Regions from separate parts of the Pseudomonas sp. 273 genome, predicted to be linked through region 1. Evidence: riboswitches for the same ligand, from Rfam matches in the RefSeq annotation. Region 1 holds a riboswitch; the other holds the start of a gene.
The links. A riboswitch is a leader RNA that binds a small molecule or an ion and turns the genes downstream of it on or off. The one in region 1 is predicted to bind fluoride.
Positions count from the first base shown of each region.

Region 2: linked by a shared signal. The riboswitch ahead of crcB (fluoride efflux transporter CrcB) and the one ahead of crcB (fluoride efflux transporter CrcB) in region 1 are both predicted to bind fluoride.

Region 1 covers NZ_CP116775.1:3,836,258-3,843,661, forward strand. The annotation lists gene PKO50_RS17530 (DNA mismatch repair protein MutS) at 1-1,419, shown strand, start outside; gene PKO50_RS17535 (DNA mismatch repair protein MutS) at 1,416-2,927, shown strand; gene PKO50_RS17540 (MFS transporter) at 2,924-4,189, opposite strand; gene PKO50_RS17545 (Chromate resistance protein ChrB) at 4,259-4,711, opposite strand; fluoride riboswitch at 4,952-5,013, shown strand; gene crcB (fluoride efflux transporter CrcB) at 5,138-5,521, shown strand; gene PKO50_RS17555 (DUF190 domain-containing protein) at 5,535-5,879, shown strand; gene ppa (inorganic diphosphatase) at 5,900-6,439, shown strand; gene ilvD (dihydroxy-acid dehydratase) at 6,487-7,404, shown strand, end outside.
Region 2 covers NZ_CP116775.1:5,479,663-5,487,066, reverse strand. The annotation lists gene PKO50_RS25030 (HugZ family protein) at 1-733, shown strand, start outside; gene PKO50_RS25025 (FxsA family protein) at 798-1,265, shown strand; gene PKO50_RS25020 (co-chaperone GroES) at 1,458-1,751, shown strand; gene groL (chaperonin GroEL) at 1,800-3,440, shown strand; fluoride riboswitch at 3,516-3,578, shown strand; partial or broken gene crcB (fluoride efflux transporter CrcB) at 3,642-4,024, shown strand; gene PKO50_RS25005 (response regulator transcription factor) at 4,220-4,903, shown strand; partial or broken gene PKO50_RS25000 (HAMP domain-containing sensor histidine kinase) at 4,893-6,169, shown strand; gene PKO50_RS24995 (class I SAM-dependent methyltransferase) at 6,249-6,920, shown strand; gene PKO50_RS24990 (lipopolysaccharide kinase InaA family protein) at 6,923-7,404, shown strand, end outside.

The sequences.
Region 1 (7,404 bases):
CGCCACGAGTACGACCTGGAGCCGTTCTTCTACACCCACCTGGACGACCTCGACGCCATCGTCTACCGCCAGGAAGTGATGCACGACCTGCTCGACCCCGGCCTGCTCGCCGACCTCCAGGCCTTCGCCGCCGGCATGCGCGCCGTGCGCCGGCACCTGGTGCCGGAAGAGAAGCTCTACTACGCGCGCCAGCAGCAGCGCAGCTTCGTCGAGGCGGTGCGGGTGTATTGCGATACGCTCACGCAACTGGCGCGGGCCCTGGCCGCCCGCCCCTTCGCGTCGCGCGGCCTGCGCGGGCTGCTGGCGTACCTGGGGCGCTACCTGGCCTCGGAGCGCTTCGTCGGCCTGGCCGGGGACACCCGCCACCTGCTCGACGGGCTCGGCGCCGTCACCTACTCGATGCTGATCAGGGACAACCAGGTCCGCGTCCAGCGCTACGAGCCGACCGAGGACATCAGCGAGGCCATCGACAGGACCTTCGCGAAATTCCGCCAGGGCGACGTGCGCGACTACCACGCCAAGTTCAACGAATGGCCGGGCATGAACCACGTCGAGGCGGCCGTGCTGGACATGGTGGCGCAGCTCTACCCGGAGGTCTTCGCCGAGCAGGCCGGATTCTGCGAGAAGCACGCGGACTTCATCGACGCGACCGTCCAGGACTTCGACCGTGAGGTGCAGTTCTACCTGGCCTACCTGGCCTACATCCAGCCGCTGGTGGACGCCGGCATGCCCTTCTGCTTCCCCGGCGTGCGCACCGACAGCAAGGCCGTGTTCGCCCGCAACGCCTTCGACCTCGCCCTGGCCAGCCGCCTGGTGCGCAACAGCAACCGCCTGGACGTGGTGTGCAACGACTTCGAGCTGGCCGGGCGCGAGCGCATCCTGGTGGTCTCCGGCCCCAACCAGGGCGGCAAGACCACCTTCGCCCGCCTGGTCGGCCAGCTGCACTACCTGGCCTGCATCGGCTGCCGGGTGCCGGCCGAGGCCGCCGAGCTGTTCCTCTTCGACCGCCTCTACACCCTGTTCGAGAAACAGGAGCGCCCCGGCGACCTGCGCGGCAAGCTGCAGGACGACCTGCTCCGCGCCCGCGGGATACTCGAGGGCGCCAGCGGCCGCAGCCTGATCCTGATCAACGAGATCTTCTCCTCGACCACCGCCAGCGACGCCGCCTTCCTCGGCCAGAAGATCCTCGCGCGGATCATCGCCCTGGACGCCCTCTGCGTGTGCGTCACCTTCATCCACGAGCTGACGCAGATGGGCCAGAGCATCGTCAGCATGATGAGCTGCGTCGACCCCGACGACCCGTCCCGGCGCACCTTCAAGGTCCTGCGCAAGCCCGCGGACCGGCTGTCCTACGCCCTCTCCATCGCCCGCAAGCACCGCCTCACCTACGACAGCGTGAAGGAGCGCATCCGGCCATGAAAGCCCACCTCATGTACCCGCAGGCCGACTTCGACCTGGACAAGCCGCCGCCGCTGCACGCCGAGGACCTGGTCCAGGACCTGGCCCTGGACACCCTGTTCGACGCCATGGCCGGCGACGACAAGTACCTCCGCCAGGTCGCCCGCTGCGCGCTGCTGACCGCCTTCGACAGCACCCCGGAGGTGGTCCGCTACCGCCAGGCGGTGCTGCGCGACTGCCTGGCCAACCAGGCGGTGGTGCGCGACCTGTACCGCCTCGCCCTGGACGTGCTGGGGCTGGAGCAGAACATCTACCTGAGCTTCATGACCAAGTACCCCAGCAGCATCATGCACCGCTCGCTGAAGCTGCTGCACCTGCAGATCGACCTGCTCCGACGCCTGCGGCGGATGGCCGACGAGCAGGCCGGGCACTTCGCCTCGGAGGGCTTCGGCAAGCTGTTCGCCCTGATCCGCGAGGAGATCAGCGACCAGTACTTCGCCGAACTGCAGGACCACTTCGAGCAGCTCAAGCTGCGCAAGGGTTTTCTCGTCAGCGCCCGCCTGGGCCCGCTGAACCGCGGCGTGGCCTACTGCCTGCGGCGCTACCCCAGGCCCCAGGGCTCCTGGCTCAAGCGCCTGCTGGGCAAGAAGCCGGAGAGCTACGTCTACGAGATCGCCGAGCGCGACGAGACCGGCGCCACGGCGCTGTCGGAGCTGCAGGACAGGGGCGCCAACGAGGTGGCCAACGCCCTCGCCCAGGCCGCCGAGCACATCACCGGCTTCTTCGCCATGCTGCGCACCGAGCTGGCGTTCTACATCGGCTGCCTCAACCTGCGCGAGCACCTGAGCGAGCTGCGCGGCGACATCTGCTTCGCCGACGTCAGCCCCGCCGGGCAGTACCGGCAGGCCTTCGAAGGCCTCTACGACATCTGCCTGGCGCTGAACATGCGGCGCGCGGTGGTCGGCAACGACCTGGCCGGCGACGACCGACAGCTGTTCGTCATCACCGGCGCCAACCAGGGCGGCAAGTCGACCTTCCTGCGCAGCATCGGCATCGCCCAGCTGATGCTGCAGTGCGGCCTGTTCGTGCCGGCGCGGCAGCTGCGCGCCAACCTCTGCGACGGCCTGTACACCCACTACAAGCGCGAGGAGGACGCCAGCATGAAGCGCGGCAAGCTGGACGAGGAACTCGCCCGCATGAGCGACATCGTCGACCACCTGAGCCCGCGCTCCATCCTGCTGTGCAACGAATCCGTCGCCGCCACCAACGAGCGCGAGGGCTCGGAAATCGCCCGCCAGGTGGTGCGTGCGCTGGCCGAGGCCGGGGTGAAGACCTTCTTCGTCACCCACCTCCACGACTTCGCCCACAGCCTTTACGAAGCGCCGCCACCGGGCAGCCTGTTCCTCCGCGCCGAGCGCCGCGACGACGGCGGGCGGACCTTCCGCATCACCGAGGACGCCCCGCTGGCCACCGCGTTCGGCACCGACCTGTACGCGCAGGTCTTCGCCGAGCCCGCGGCCGCCGGCTAGCCGCCGCGGGCCTGCAACCGGGCCAGCGCGGCGGTGCCCGCGGCCATCAGCACGGCGGCGCAGACGAACGCCAGCACCGGCGAGACGGCGCTCCAGAGCAGGCCGACCGTCGCGCTGGAAACGAACTTGGCGGTGCCGTTCACGGTGCCGAGCGCGCCATAGCTCAGGGCCAGCGTCTGCGGCTGCACCATGTCGGCGGTCACGGTGGACTCCAGGGCCTCCTGCACCGACACGTACAGGCCGGCGACGGTGAACAGCAGCGCCAGCAGCGGCAGGCTGTCCACCCGCAGCCAGAAGGCCAGGGCCGCCAGCAGCGCCGTCAGGGCGCCCAGGGCATAGCCGGCGACCAGCACCGGCAGGGAGCCCAGGCGGTCGGCCAGCGCGCCGACGGGATAGGACGTCAGCACCTGCACCAGGTTGCGCCAGACGTACAGCAGGCCGGCGACCTGCGCCGCCTGGACCACGCCCAGGCTGCCGGCCAGCAGCTGCGTGGCGGCGAGGATGAGCAGGCTGTGGCTGAAATCGCCGATGCCGAACAGCCCGACGGCCCCCAGGTAGCGCTTGAAGCGCAGCGGCAGGCCCTTCAGCGTCTGGAAGAACTTCAGCCCGGGGTTCGCCGAGTGCTGCGGGTCCCTGACCAGGGTCAGGAACGCCAGCACGGCCAGCACGCCGGGAATCACGCTCAGCCACAGCACCAGGCGGAACGGCCCGCTGGCATCATCCCAGGGCAGCCGCTGGGCCCAGCCCAGCAGCGCGACGCCCAGCAGGGGCCCGGCCACGGCGCCCAGGGTGTCCATCGCGCGGTGGAAACCGAAGGCCCGGCCGCGGCTCTCGGCCGTCACCGCCTGGACCACGATGGCGTCGCGCAGCGGGCCGCGCAGCCCCTTGCCGAACCAGGAGACCAGCCGCCCGAGGAGGATCAGCGGCCAGCCCAGGGCAAGGGCCAGCAGCACCTGCCCGACCGGCGTCAACCCGTAGCCGATCACCACCAGCAGCTTGCGATGCCCCAGCTTGTCGGCGATGTAGCCGGAGAACATCTTGGTGTAGGCGGCCAGGGCGTCGGCGATCCCCTCGATGATGCCCAGCGCGGCGGCGGGAATCCCCAGCACCGCGAGGAACCCGGGCAGTATCACGGTGGTGGTCTCGTAGCAGAAATCGCCCAGGGCGCTGGTCACCCCCGCCCCCACCACCGTGCCGTTGAGCCAGGCCGTGCGGCCCGCCTTGCCGGCCGTTTCCGGCGCCTGCTGCTGCGATGGGTGCATCATGCCTCCTCGGTGGCGGAGCACGCGCGCCGGACCGCCGCTACGCGGCGCGGCGGGTGGCTCGCGGGTTCAGCGGTTCTCGTCCTGTGCCTCGAATACCCGCTGGGCGTAGGTGTCCAGCAGGGCCTCGCACGCCTGCAGGCGCTGCTGCGCCTCGGCCAGCAGCGGTGCGCCGTAGAAATCCAGCCTGCGGATCTTCTCCAGCCAGTTCTGCAGCTTCTTCAGGTCGACGTCGTTCTCTTCCAGCTCGGCGTAGGTGAAGTGGGAAGCCGCGGTCTCCTTGGCGATCTCCGCCTCGAAGTCGTCGCACTTGTCGAGCAGCTCGCGGTATTCCTCGTCGCGGTCGGCCCGGAAGCGGGCCACCACCTTGTCCTCCTGCAGGCGGTCCAGGGCGACGGTCTCGAGGATCACCGAGTCGCCTCCCATGGCGCCGATCTCGTGCTCCAGCATCTTCAGCTGGCGCACGTGCTCGTCGTTCTTGGGCAGCAGGCAGACGCCATTCTGCAGGTACACCGCGCCCATGCCCTTGAGCCTGCGCCACAGCGCGATGCGCTTCTTGGCCGGTTCGGAGGGACCTTGTAGGTAAGCAGGAGCCAGTTCTGGTTCGTCATGCGTGCAACTCTAATGTAACCGTCGTTACATTTTAAAAGAATCAAAACTCATAAGCTTATTGTTGCAGGCAACGCTGGCGATATGAAACAGGGGGCAACGCCGCCAGGGAGAGGCCGGGGGCTTTTCCCCGGTGCGGCAAAAGTGCTAGCTTTCGCCGCAGGAGATGGCATTCCTCCTTTAACCGCCCTCGTGCTGATGATGCCTACGTGAACCCTGGACAGGGTGCGTAGGCGTGCGTCCTGTCCTTTTGCAAAAGGACCGGACCGTGACCGCGACACCCCACCCACTCCCCTCCCCGGCATCGCCCGTACCCTCCTCCGACGGGGGCCCGCCGGCATGCTGAAATCCATCCTCGCCATTGCCCTGGGGGCCTCGCTGGGCGCCCTGCTGCGCTGGTTCCTCGGCCTGCAGCTCAACGCCCTGTTCCCCACCATCCCGCCGGGCACCTGGGCCGCCAACGTCATCGGTGGCTACGTCATCGGCCTGGCCGTGGCCCTGTTCGCCGCCAACCCCGGCCTCAGCCCGGAATGGCGCCTGCTGCTGGTCACCGGCTTCTGCGGCGGCCTGACCACCTTCTCGACCTTCTCCGCGGAAACCTTCTCGCTGCTACAGACCGGCCGCGTGGCCTGGGCACTGGGGGAAATCGCGGTGCACGTCGTAGGTTCGCTGCTGGCGACGGCCGCGGGCGTTCTAACCTACACATTGCTGGGCGCACGCTGACGGAGGCGTAATCATGAAAGGCTACCTGGTGACCTTCTTCACCCAACAGAGCCGCCGCCACGGCGGCAAGCTGATCACCGACTGGATGGTCGACCTGGCCCGCGGCATGAAGCTCAAGGGCGCCACCCTGGTCGTCGGCGCGGAAGGCTTCGGCCATGCCGGGCGGGTGCACTCCTACCACTTCTTCGAACTGGCCGACCAGCCGGTGGAAATCTGCCTGGCCGTCTCCGAGGAGGAGTGCGAGCGCCTGTTCGAGCGCCTGGAAGCCGAGGACCTGGCGCTGTTCTACGTGAAGACGCCCGTGGAGATGGGCACCGTCGGCAAGCGCAAGGCCGACCGCGACACCCCCACCACCTGACGACCACGGAGACCCGCGCCATGAGCTTCACCGACCTCCCCGCCGGCAAGGGCATCCCGGACGACCTCTACGCCGTGATCGAGATCCCGGCCAACCACGCGCCCATCAAGTACGAACTGGACAAGGCCAGCGGCCAGCTGTTCGTCGACCGCTTCCTCAGCACGCCGATGTTCTACCCGGCCAACTACGGCTTCATTCCCTCCACCCTCAGCGAGGACGGCGACCCGCTGGACATCCTCGTCGTCGCCCCCTGCCCGGTCGCGCCCGGCACCGTGCTGCGCTGCCGCCCGCTGGGGGTGATGTACATGACCGACGAGGCCGGGCCGGACGCCAAGATCATCGCCGTGCCCCACGACAAGCTCAGCACCCTGTACGCCGGCCTGCACCAGTGCAGCGACCTGAGCGACCTGCTGCTCAGGCAGATCCAGCACTTCTTCGAGAACTACAAGACCCTCGAACCCGGCAAGTGGGTGCGCATGGAACGCTGGGGCAGCCTGGACGACGCGCGCGAGGAAATCCGCAAGTCGGTGGCTGCCTACGAAGCGGCGCACCGGGCCTGAACCCCACAAGACAAGAAAACGCCACGATCAGCCGATCAGGAACCCCCATGCCAGACTACCGCTCGAAAACCTCCACCCACGGCCGCAACATGGCCGGCGCCCGCGCCCTCTGGCGCGCCACCGGGATGAAGGACGAAGACTTCAAGAAGCCGATCATCGCCATCGCCAACTCCTTCACCCAGTTCGTGCCCGGCCACGTGCACCTGAAGGACCTGGGCCAACTGGTCGCCCGCGAGATCGAGAAGGCCGGCGGCGTGGCCAAGGAATTCAACACCATCGCCGTGGACGACGGCATCGCCATGGGCCACGACGGCATGCTCTATTCGCTGCCCAGCCGCGAGATCATCGCCGACTCAGTCGAATACATGGTCAACGCCCACTGCGCCGACGCCATCGTCTGCATCTCCAACTGCGACAAGATCACCCCCGGCATGCTGATGGCCGCCCTGCGCCTGAACATCCCGGTGGTGTTCGTCTCCGGCGGGCCGATGGAAGCCGGCAAGACCAAGCTGGCCAACCACGGCCTGGACCTGATCGACGCCATGGTCGCGGCCGCCGACGACAGCTGCTCCGACGAGAAGGTCGCCGAATACGAGCGCAGCGCCTGCCCCACCTGCGGTTCCTGCTCCGGCATGTTCACCGCCAACTCGATGAACTGCCTGGTGGAGGCCCTGGGCCTGGCCCTGCCGGGCAACGGCACCACCCTGGCCACCCACGCCGACCGCGAGCAGCTGTTCCTGCGCGCCGGGCGCCTGGCCGTGGAGCTGTGCCAGCGCTACTACGGCGAAGGCGACACCTCGGTGCTGCCGCGCAGCATCGCCAACGTGCTCGCCTTCGAGAACGCCATGAGCCTGGACATCGCCATGGGCGGCTCGACCAACACCATCCTGCACCTGCTGGCCGCCGCCCAGGAAGGCGCGGTGCCCTTCGACCTGCGCGACATCGACCGCCTGTCGCGCAAGGTG
Region 2 (7,404 bases), 1.6 Mb from region 1:
CGTGAAAGCTGCCAAGAATGCCCGAGAATTGCTGCTCAAGGAATACCGCGCAGTGCTTTCCACCCAGTCGAAGAAGTGGCCGGGCTACCCCTTCGGCTCGGTGGTCCCATACTGCCTGGATGGCGCCGGCCGGCCGCTGATCCTGATCAGCCGGATCGCCCAGCACACCCACAACCTGCAGGCCGACGCCAAGTGCTCGCTGCTGGTGGGCGAACGTGGCGCCGACGACATCCAGGCCGCCGGCCGCCTGACCCTGCTGGCCGAGGCCCGTCCGCTGGAGGACGTCGAGGAGATCGAGGCCGCGGCGCAGCGCTACTACGCCTACTTCCCCGGCTCGCGCGACTACCACAAGGCCCACGACTTCGATTTCTGGGTGCTGCAGCCGGTGCAGTGGCGCTTCATCGGCGGTTTCGGCGACATCCACTGGCTGGGCGCCGACAGCGTGCCGCTGGCCAACCCCTTCGCCGGCGAGGTGGAGCAGGGCATGGCCGGGCACATGAACCAGGACCACGCCAATGCCATCGTGCACTACCTGGAACTGGCCGGCCTGCCGGTGGGCGAGGCCCCGGAACTGGTGGGAATCGATACAGAAGGTTTCCACCTGCGCGTCGGCTCCATCCTCCACTGGCTGCCGTTCCCGGCGCCCTGTGCCAACCCTGGCGAGGTGCGCCAGGCGCTGGTGCAACTGGCGCGGGCGCAGGCCTGGCCGGGCAACGAGGTGATCCAGGCTTGAAATAGGCGGGTGTCGGCGCCAACTACGGAATATCCGGGCCGACGCCCCGCCAAGGACCCCTGAAATGCGAGTCACCCTGTTCTTCCTGCTGCTCTTCCCGCTGATCGAACTGGCCGTACTGATCAAGGTCGGCAGCGTCATCGGCGTGGGCTGGACCCTGCTGTTGCTGGTCGCCAGCGCCTTCCTCGGCGCGGCGCTGCTGCGCGTGGCCGGCCTGGCCACCCTGTGGCGCGCCCGCGAGCGCCTGTCCCGCGGCGAGGTGCCCGAGCAGGAAATGCTCGAGGGCCTGCTGATCGCGGTCGGCGGTGCCTTGCTGATGCTGCCGGGTTTCATCAGCGACATCCTCGGCCTGCTCTGCCTGCTGCCGTTCACCCGCAGCCTGCTGCTGGGCGGGCTGCGCCGGCGCATGCGCGAGCAGGAGGAGCGCCGCCGCGCCTTCGCCGGCGACCCGTCGGCGCAATCGCGCGGCCCGCAAGGGCCGAACGTGATCGAGGGCGAGTTCGAACGCCGCGACAACGATCGCCTGCGCTGAAATTTTTTTCCCCACGGCCTTGAAATGCCCCACGACGACCTCATGTAGCAGGCACCGCAAGGTCCCTGTCATTCGGACAGGCTGTCTTACGCGGCTCGCCCGTCGGGCCGCAAACCGGCGAAGCCGGCTTCAACAAAACCTGCCGGACATCGATCCGGCCGTTGGAAACCACTGTTTGGGAGAGTTACGACTATGAAGCTTCGTCCTCTGCATGACCGCGTCGTCATTCGTCGCAGCGAGGAAGAAACCAAGACCGCAGGCGGCATCGTGCTGCCGGGTTCCGCCGCCGAGAAACCGAACCGTGGCGAAGTCGTCGCCGTCGGTACCGGCCGCGTGCTGGACAGCGGCGAAGTTCGCGCTCTGGCAGTGAAAGTGGGTGACAAGGTGGTGTTCGGCCCGTACTCCGGCAGCAACGCCATCAAGGTCGACGGCGAAGAGCTGCTGGTGATGGGCGAGTCCGAGATTCTCGCCGTCCTGGAAGACTGATCAGTCCGCCCCAACCCCCACTGAATTCGATTTACGAGGAAACAGAACATGGCTGCCAAAGAAGTTAAGTTCGGCGATTCCGCTCGCAAGAAAATGCTGGTCGGCGTAAACGTGCTGGCCGATGCCGTCAAGGCCACCCTCGGCCCGAAAGGCCGTAACGTCATCCTGGACAAGAGCTTCGGCGCTCCGACCATCACCAAGGACGGCGTTTCCGTCGCCAAGGAAATCGAACTCAAGGACAAGTTCGAGAACATGGGCGCCCAACTGGTGAAAGACGTTGCCTCCAAGGCCAACGACGCTGCCGGTGACGGCACCACCACCGCTACCGTCCTGGCCCAGGCCATCGTCAACGAAGGCCTGAAGGCCGTCGCTGCCGGCATGAACCCGATGGACCTGAAGCGCGGCATCGACAAGGCGACCGTCGCCATCGTCGCCCAGCTCAAGGAGCAGGCCAAGCCCTGCGCCGACACCAAGGCCATCGCCCAGGTCGGCACCATCTCCGCCAACTCCGACGACTCCATCGGCAACATCATTGCCGAAGCCATGGACAAGGTCGGCAAAGAAGGCGTGATCACCGTCGAAGAAGGCTCGGGCCTGGAAAACGAACTGTCGGTCGTAGAAGGCATGCAGTTCGACCGTGGCTACCTGTCGCCCTACTTCATCAACAAGCCGGACACCATGGTTGCCGAGCTGGAAGGCCCGCTGCTGCTGCTGGTCGACAAGAAGATCTCCAACATCCGCGAAATGCTGCCGGTGCTGGAAGCTGTCGCCAAGGCCGGCCGCCCGCTGCTGATCGTCGCCGAAGACGTCGAAGGCGAAGCCCTGGCCACCCTGGTGGTCAACAACATGCGTGGCATCGTCAAGGTCGCGGCCGTCAAGGCTCCGGGCTTCGGCGACCGCCGCAAGGCCATGCTGCAGGACATCGCCATCCTGACCGGCGGTACCGTCATCTCCGAAGAAGTCGGCCTGAGCCTGGAAGGCGCCACCCTGGAGCACCTGGGTAACGCCAAGCGCGTGGTTCTGAGCAAAGAGAACACCACCATCATCGATGGCGCCGGCGCCCAAGCCGACATCGAAGCCCGCGTCCTGCAGATCCGCAAGCAGGTCGAAGAGACTTCCTCCGACTACGACCGCGAGAAGCTGCAAGAGCGCCTGGCCAAGCTGGCCGGGGGTGTTGCCGTGATCAAGGTCGGCGCTGCCACCGAAGTCGAGATGAAAGAGAAGAAAGCCCGCGTCGAAGACGCCCTGCACGCTACCCGTGCCGCGGTGGAAGAAGGCGTGGTTCCTGGCGGCGGCGTCGCCCTGGTGCGTGCCCTGCAGGCCATCGAAGGCCTGAAGGGTGACAACGAAGACCAGAACGTCGGTATCGCCCTGCTGCGTCGCGCTGTCGAAGCGCCGCTGCGCCAGATCGTCGCCAACTCCGGCGACGAGCCGAGCGTGGTGGTCGACAAGGTCAAGCAAGGTTCGGGCAACTACGGCTACAACGCCGCTACCGGTGTCTACGGCGACATGATCGAGATGGGTATCCTCGATCCGGCCAAGGTCACCCGTTCGGCGCTGCAGGCCGCTGCCTCCATCGGCGGCCTGATGGTCACCACCGAGGCGATGGTTGCCGAAGTGGTCGACGACAAGGCCGCTCCGGCCATGCCGGACATGGGCGGCATGGGTGGCATGGGCGGCATGATGTAAGCCTCCCGGCCCCTGGCTGAGAAAGAGCCCCGCTTCGGCGGGGCTTTTTCGTTTCCGGCGCTTTGTGCCAAGATGTGCCGCGCAGGAGATGGCATTCCTCCTTCAACCGCCCCCGTGGCTGATGATGCCTACGCATTCACCTGGACCAGGCGCGTAGGCGTTCGCCTGCGGCCTGTCCGAAAGCCCCTCAAGGACAGGATCATGTGGAAACCCGTTCTCGCCATCGCCCTCGGCGCCGCCATCGGCGCGTTGCTGCGCTGGTACCTCGGCCTCAAGCTGAACAGCCTGATGCCCACCGTCCCCCCGGCACCCTGGCCGCCAACCTGATCGGCGGCTACATCATCGGCCTCGCCGTCGCCTACTTCGCCAGCGCCCAGGGCATAGCGCCGGAGTGGCGGCTGTTGATCATCACCGGCTTCTGCGGTGGCCTGACCACCTTCTCGACCTTCTCCGCGGAGGTCGTCACCCTGCTGCAGGAAGGCCGCCTGGCCTGGGCCATGGGGGCGATCGCCGTGCACGTCAGCGGTTCCCTGGCGATGACCCTGCTCGGCCTGTTCACCGGCAACTGGCTGATGGGCAAGTGAGCCGTCGCGGGGGCGCCGGATGGCAGCCCCGCACGCAAGCCCCCCGCGCATTCGCAGCACCTCGTATCTGCTCCCTTCACGCCAAGGCTGGCGCGGCCTCGCCGCCGGCCCGAGGTGTTGTGAAAAAAACGTCAAAGACGCTTAAGTTCCAATTAAGCGAGCTAGTCTAGGGTGCCCTGCAAAGCGGAGAGGAACATGCGGATTCTGTTGGTTGAAGACAATCGGGACATCCTGGCCAATATGGCGGATTACCTGGGGCTCAAGGGTTACACGGTGGACTGCGCGCAGGACGGCTTGTCCGGCCTGCACCTGGCGGCGACCGCGCACTACGACCTGATCGTCCTGGACGTGATGCTGCCCGGCCTGGACGGTTTCACCCTGTGCCGGCGCCTGCGCGAGGACGCGCGGCGCGACACCCCGGTGATCATGCTGACCGCCCGCGACCAACTGGACGACCGCCTGCAGGGCTTCCGTTCCGGCGCCGACGACTACCTGCTCAAGCCCTTCGCCCTGTCGGAGCTGGCCGCGCGCATCGAGGCGGTGCTGCGCCGGACCCAGGGCGGCGGCCGCCGAGAACTGCAAGTGGCGGACCTGAGCTACAACCTCGATACCCTGGAAGTGAACCGCGGCGGCAGGCCGCTCAAGCTCAACCCCATCGGCCTCAAGCTGCTGGCGGTGCTGATGCAGAAGAGCCCGCACGTGGTGCGCCGCGACGTGCTCGAGGAAGCCGTCTGGGGCGACGACTGCCCGGACAGCGACAGCCTGCGCAGCCACGTCCACCAGCTGCGCCAGGTGATCGACAAGCCTTTCGCCATGCCCTTGCTGCACACCGTCCACGGTGTCGGCTACCGCCTGGCGGAGGAAACGAATGGAGTATAGGCAGAGCCTTTCCCGCCGGATCGTCTTTGCTTTCGTGTTCATGACCGCGCTGGTCGGCGGCCTGTTTTCGCTGAGCATCGTCGGCGTGGTGCACGTGGTCGAGGAGCGCCTGATTTCCCGTGACCTGGGGGCGAGCTGGACCGCATCATCAACGAGGACCTGCGCAGCGGCAGGGGCCCGCGGCTGGACCCCGGCATGCGCTTCTTCGTCAGCGACGGCGTCGGCGTCTATGCCATGCCGCCGGCGCTGCAGCGCCTGGAGTCGGGCTTCCACGAGGTGTTCGACGGCGAGCTGTCGTTCCATGCGCTGGTGCGCGACGCCGATGGCCGCCGCTACGTGCTGCTGCAGGACCAGAGCGATTTCGAGGCGCGCGAGCAGGTCCTGTACGCCGCCGTGGTGACCGGCTACGTGCTCAGCCTGGCGCTGGCCGGCCTGCTCGGCTGGCTGCTCTCGCGCAAGGTGATGGAGCCGGTGGTGCGCCTGGCGCGCCAGGTGCGGCACCGCGACCAGTTGCTGGACCTGGCGCCGCCGCTGGCGCCGGACTACGCCCACGACGAGGTCGGCGAGCTGGCGGCGGCGTTCGACTATGCCATCGGGCAACTGCACCAGGTGCTGACCCGGGAAAAACTGTTCACCAGCGATGTCAGCCATGAGCTGCGCACGCCGCTGATGGTGATCGCCAGCAGCAGCGAGCTGCTCGCCGAGGAACCGGGCCTGAGCCCGAAGGCGCGTACCCAGCTGGCGCGGATCACCACCGCCAGCGAGGAAATGCGCGACCTGGTGCAGACCTTCCTGATGCTGGCGCGCTCGCGCACCAAGGAGCTGGACATCGCCCCGCGGGCCGGCCTGCAGCGCATCGCCGACGACCTGGCCGGGCAATGGCGCGGGCCGATCGAGGCCAAGGGGCTGCAGCTGATCTACGAGGTACAGGCGGTGCCGCCGGAGCAATACAACGCGGCCTTCCTGCGCTCGGTGATGAGCAACCTGCTGCGCAACGCCATGCACTACACGGATGCAGGACACATCCGCTTGCAATTGTCCGCCAGCGGTTTCGTCGTCGAGGACAGTGGCCAAGGCATCCCCGAGGAGCAGCGCGAGCGCATGTTCCAGCCCTTCGTCCGCGGCCCGCAACAGCGCGGCGAGGGCCTTGGCCTGGGCCTTTCGCTGGTGAAGAGGATCTGCTCGGCGGAAGGCTGGGAGGTCAAGCTGACGCCGGCCCAGCCGCACGGCTGCCGTTTCGAGGTCCGCCTGGTCGGCGAGGCTTGACGAATTTTTCACATGCGCATGACCGCATGGATACAGAATCACCCGTAGTTTCGTATAAAAAATGAGCAGGAACCCCATCATGAGCGACAAGCCCGTCGAGCTCGAGTTTTCCCAGAAGTACGACCGTCAGCATGCCGAGCGCTACCTGCGCAAGCATCGCAGTGGGCTGTCCCGGAAACTTTCCCATTGGCGCGATGTCCAGATCGCCCGCCAGGCGCTCAAGCTGGCCGGCCAGCCGAACCTGGTGCTGGACCTGCCGTGCGGCGCCGGCCGCTTCTGGCCGATGCTGGCCGAGAAGGACAACCGGGTGATCATCGGTGCGGACAATTCCGCCGACATGATCGCCGTGGCCTGCGCCGGCCAGCCGGTGGAGGTTGTCAAACGCGTGCGGCCTTTGCAGACTTCGGCATTCGCCATCGATTTGCCGGACAACGCCGTCGACAGCATCTTCAGCATGCGCCTGATGCACCACATCGGTGAATCGAGCGACCGCATGACCATGCTGCGCGAGTTCCACCGCGTGACCCGCGACAGTGTGATCCTCTCGCTGTGGGTCGACGGCAACTTCAAGGCCTGGAAACGTCGTCGCGCCGAGACTGGGCGCAAGAAGCACACGTACCAGAACCGCTTCGTGATTCCTGCCCGTACCATCGAGGAGGAGTTCCGCCAGGCCGGGTTCGCGGTGCAGGACCATATCGATTTCGTCCCGCTGGTGCACATGTGGCGGGTCTACATTCTGCGTAAGGAGTAATGATGGGCGCTGATTTGGCAGCTCTGCAGCGAATTTCCGGTGAAGATGCCATCGACCGCTGGTTGCAGATTCCCGGCAAATGGGTAGAGGAGCCGAACCGGCGCCGCGGCGGCGAGAGCGGGGTCCAGCGCGTGCTGACCGACGATGGCCGCCTGCTCTATCGCAAGCAGCAGGTCGGGCACATCTACCGTGACCTGCTGCACCCCTTCGGCTACCCGACCGCCATCCGCGAGCGCGATGCGCTGCAGGCCGCCGCGTCCCTCGGCGTCAAGGTACCGACCCTGGTCTACGCCGGCTGCCGCAAGGTGGACGGCGAATGGCAGGCCCTGCTGGTCACCGAGTCGCTGGACGGCTATTCGAGCCTGGAAGACTGCTACGCCCGCGGCGACCACGAGCGCTGGGGCGAGGCCGTGCACCAGCGCGTCCTGCAGCAGTACGGCAGGACCCTGGCCAGGCTCAACCTGGGCCGCTGGCAGCATGGCTG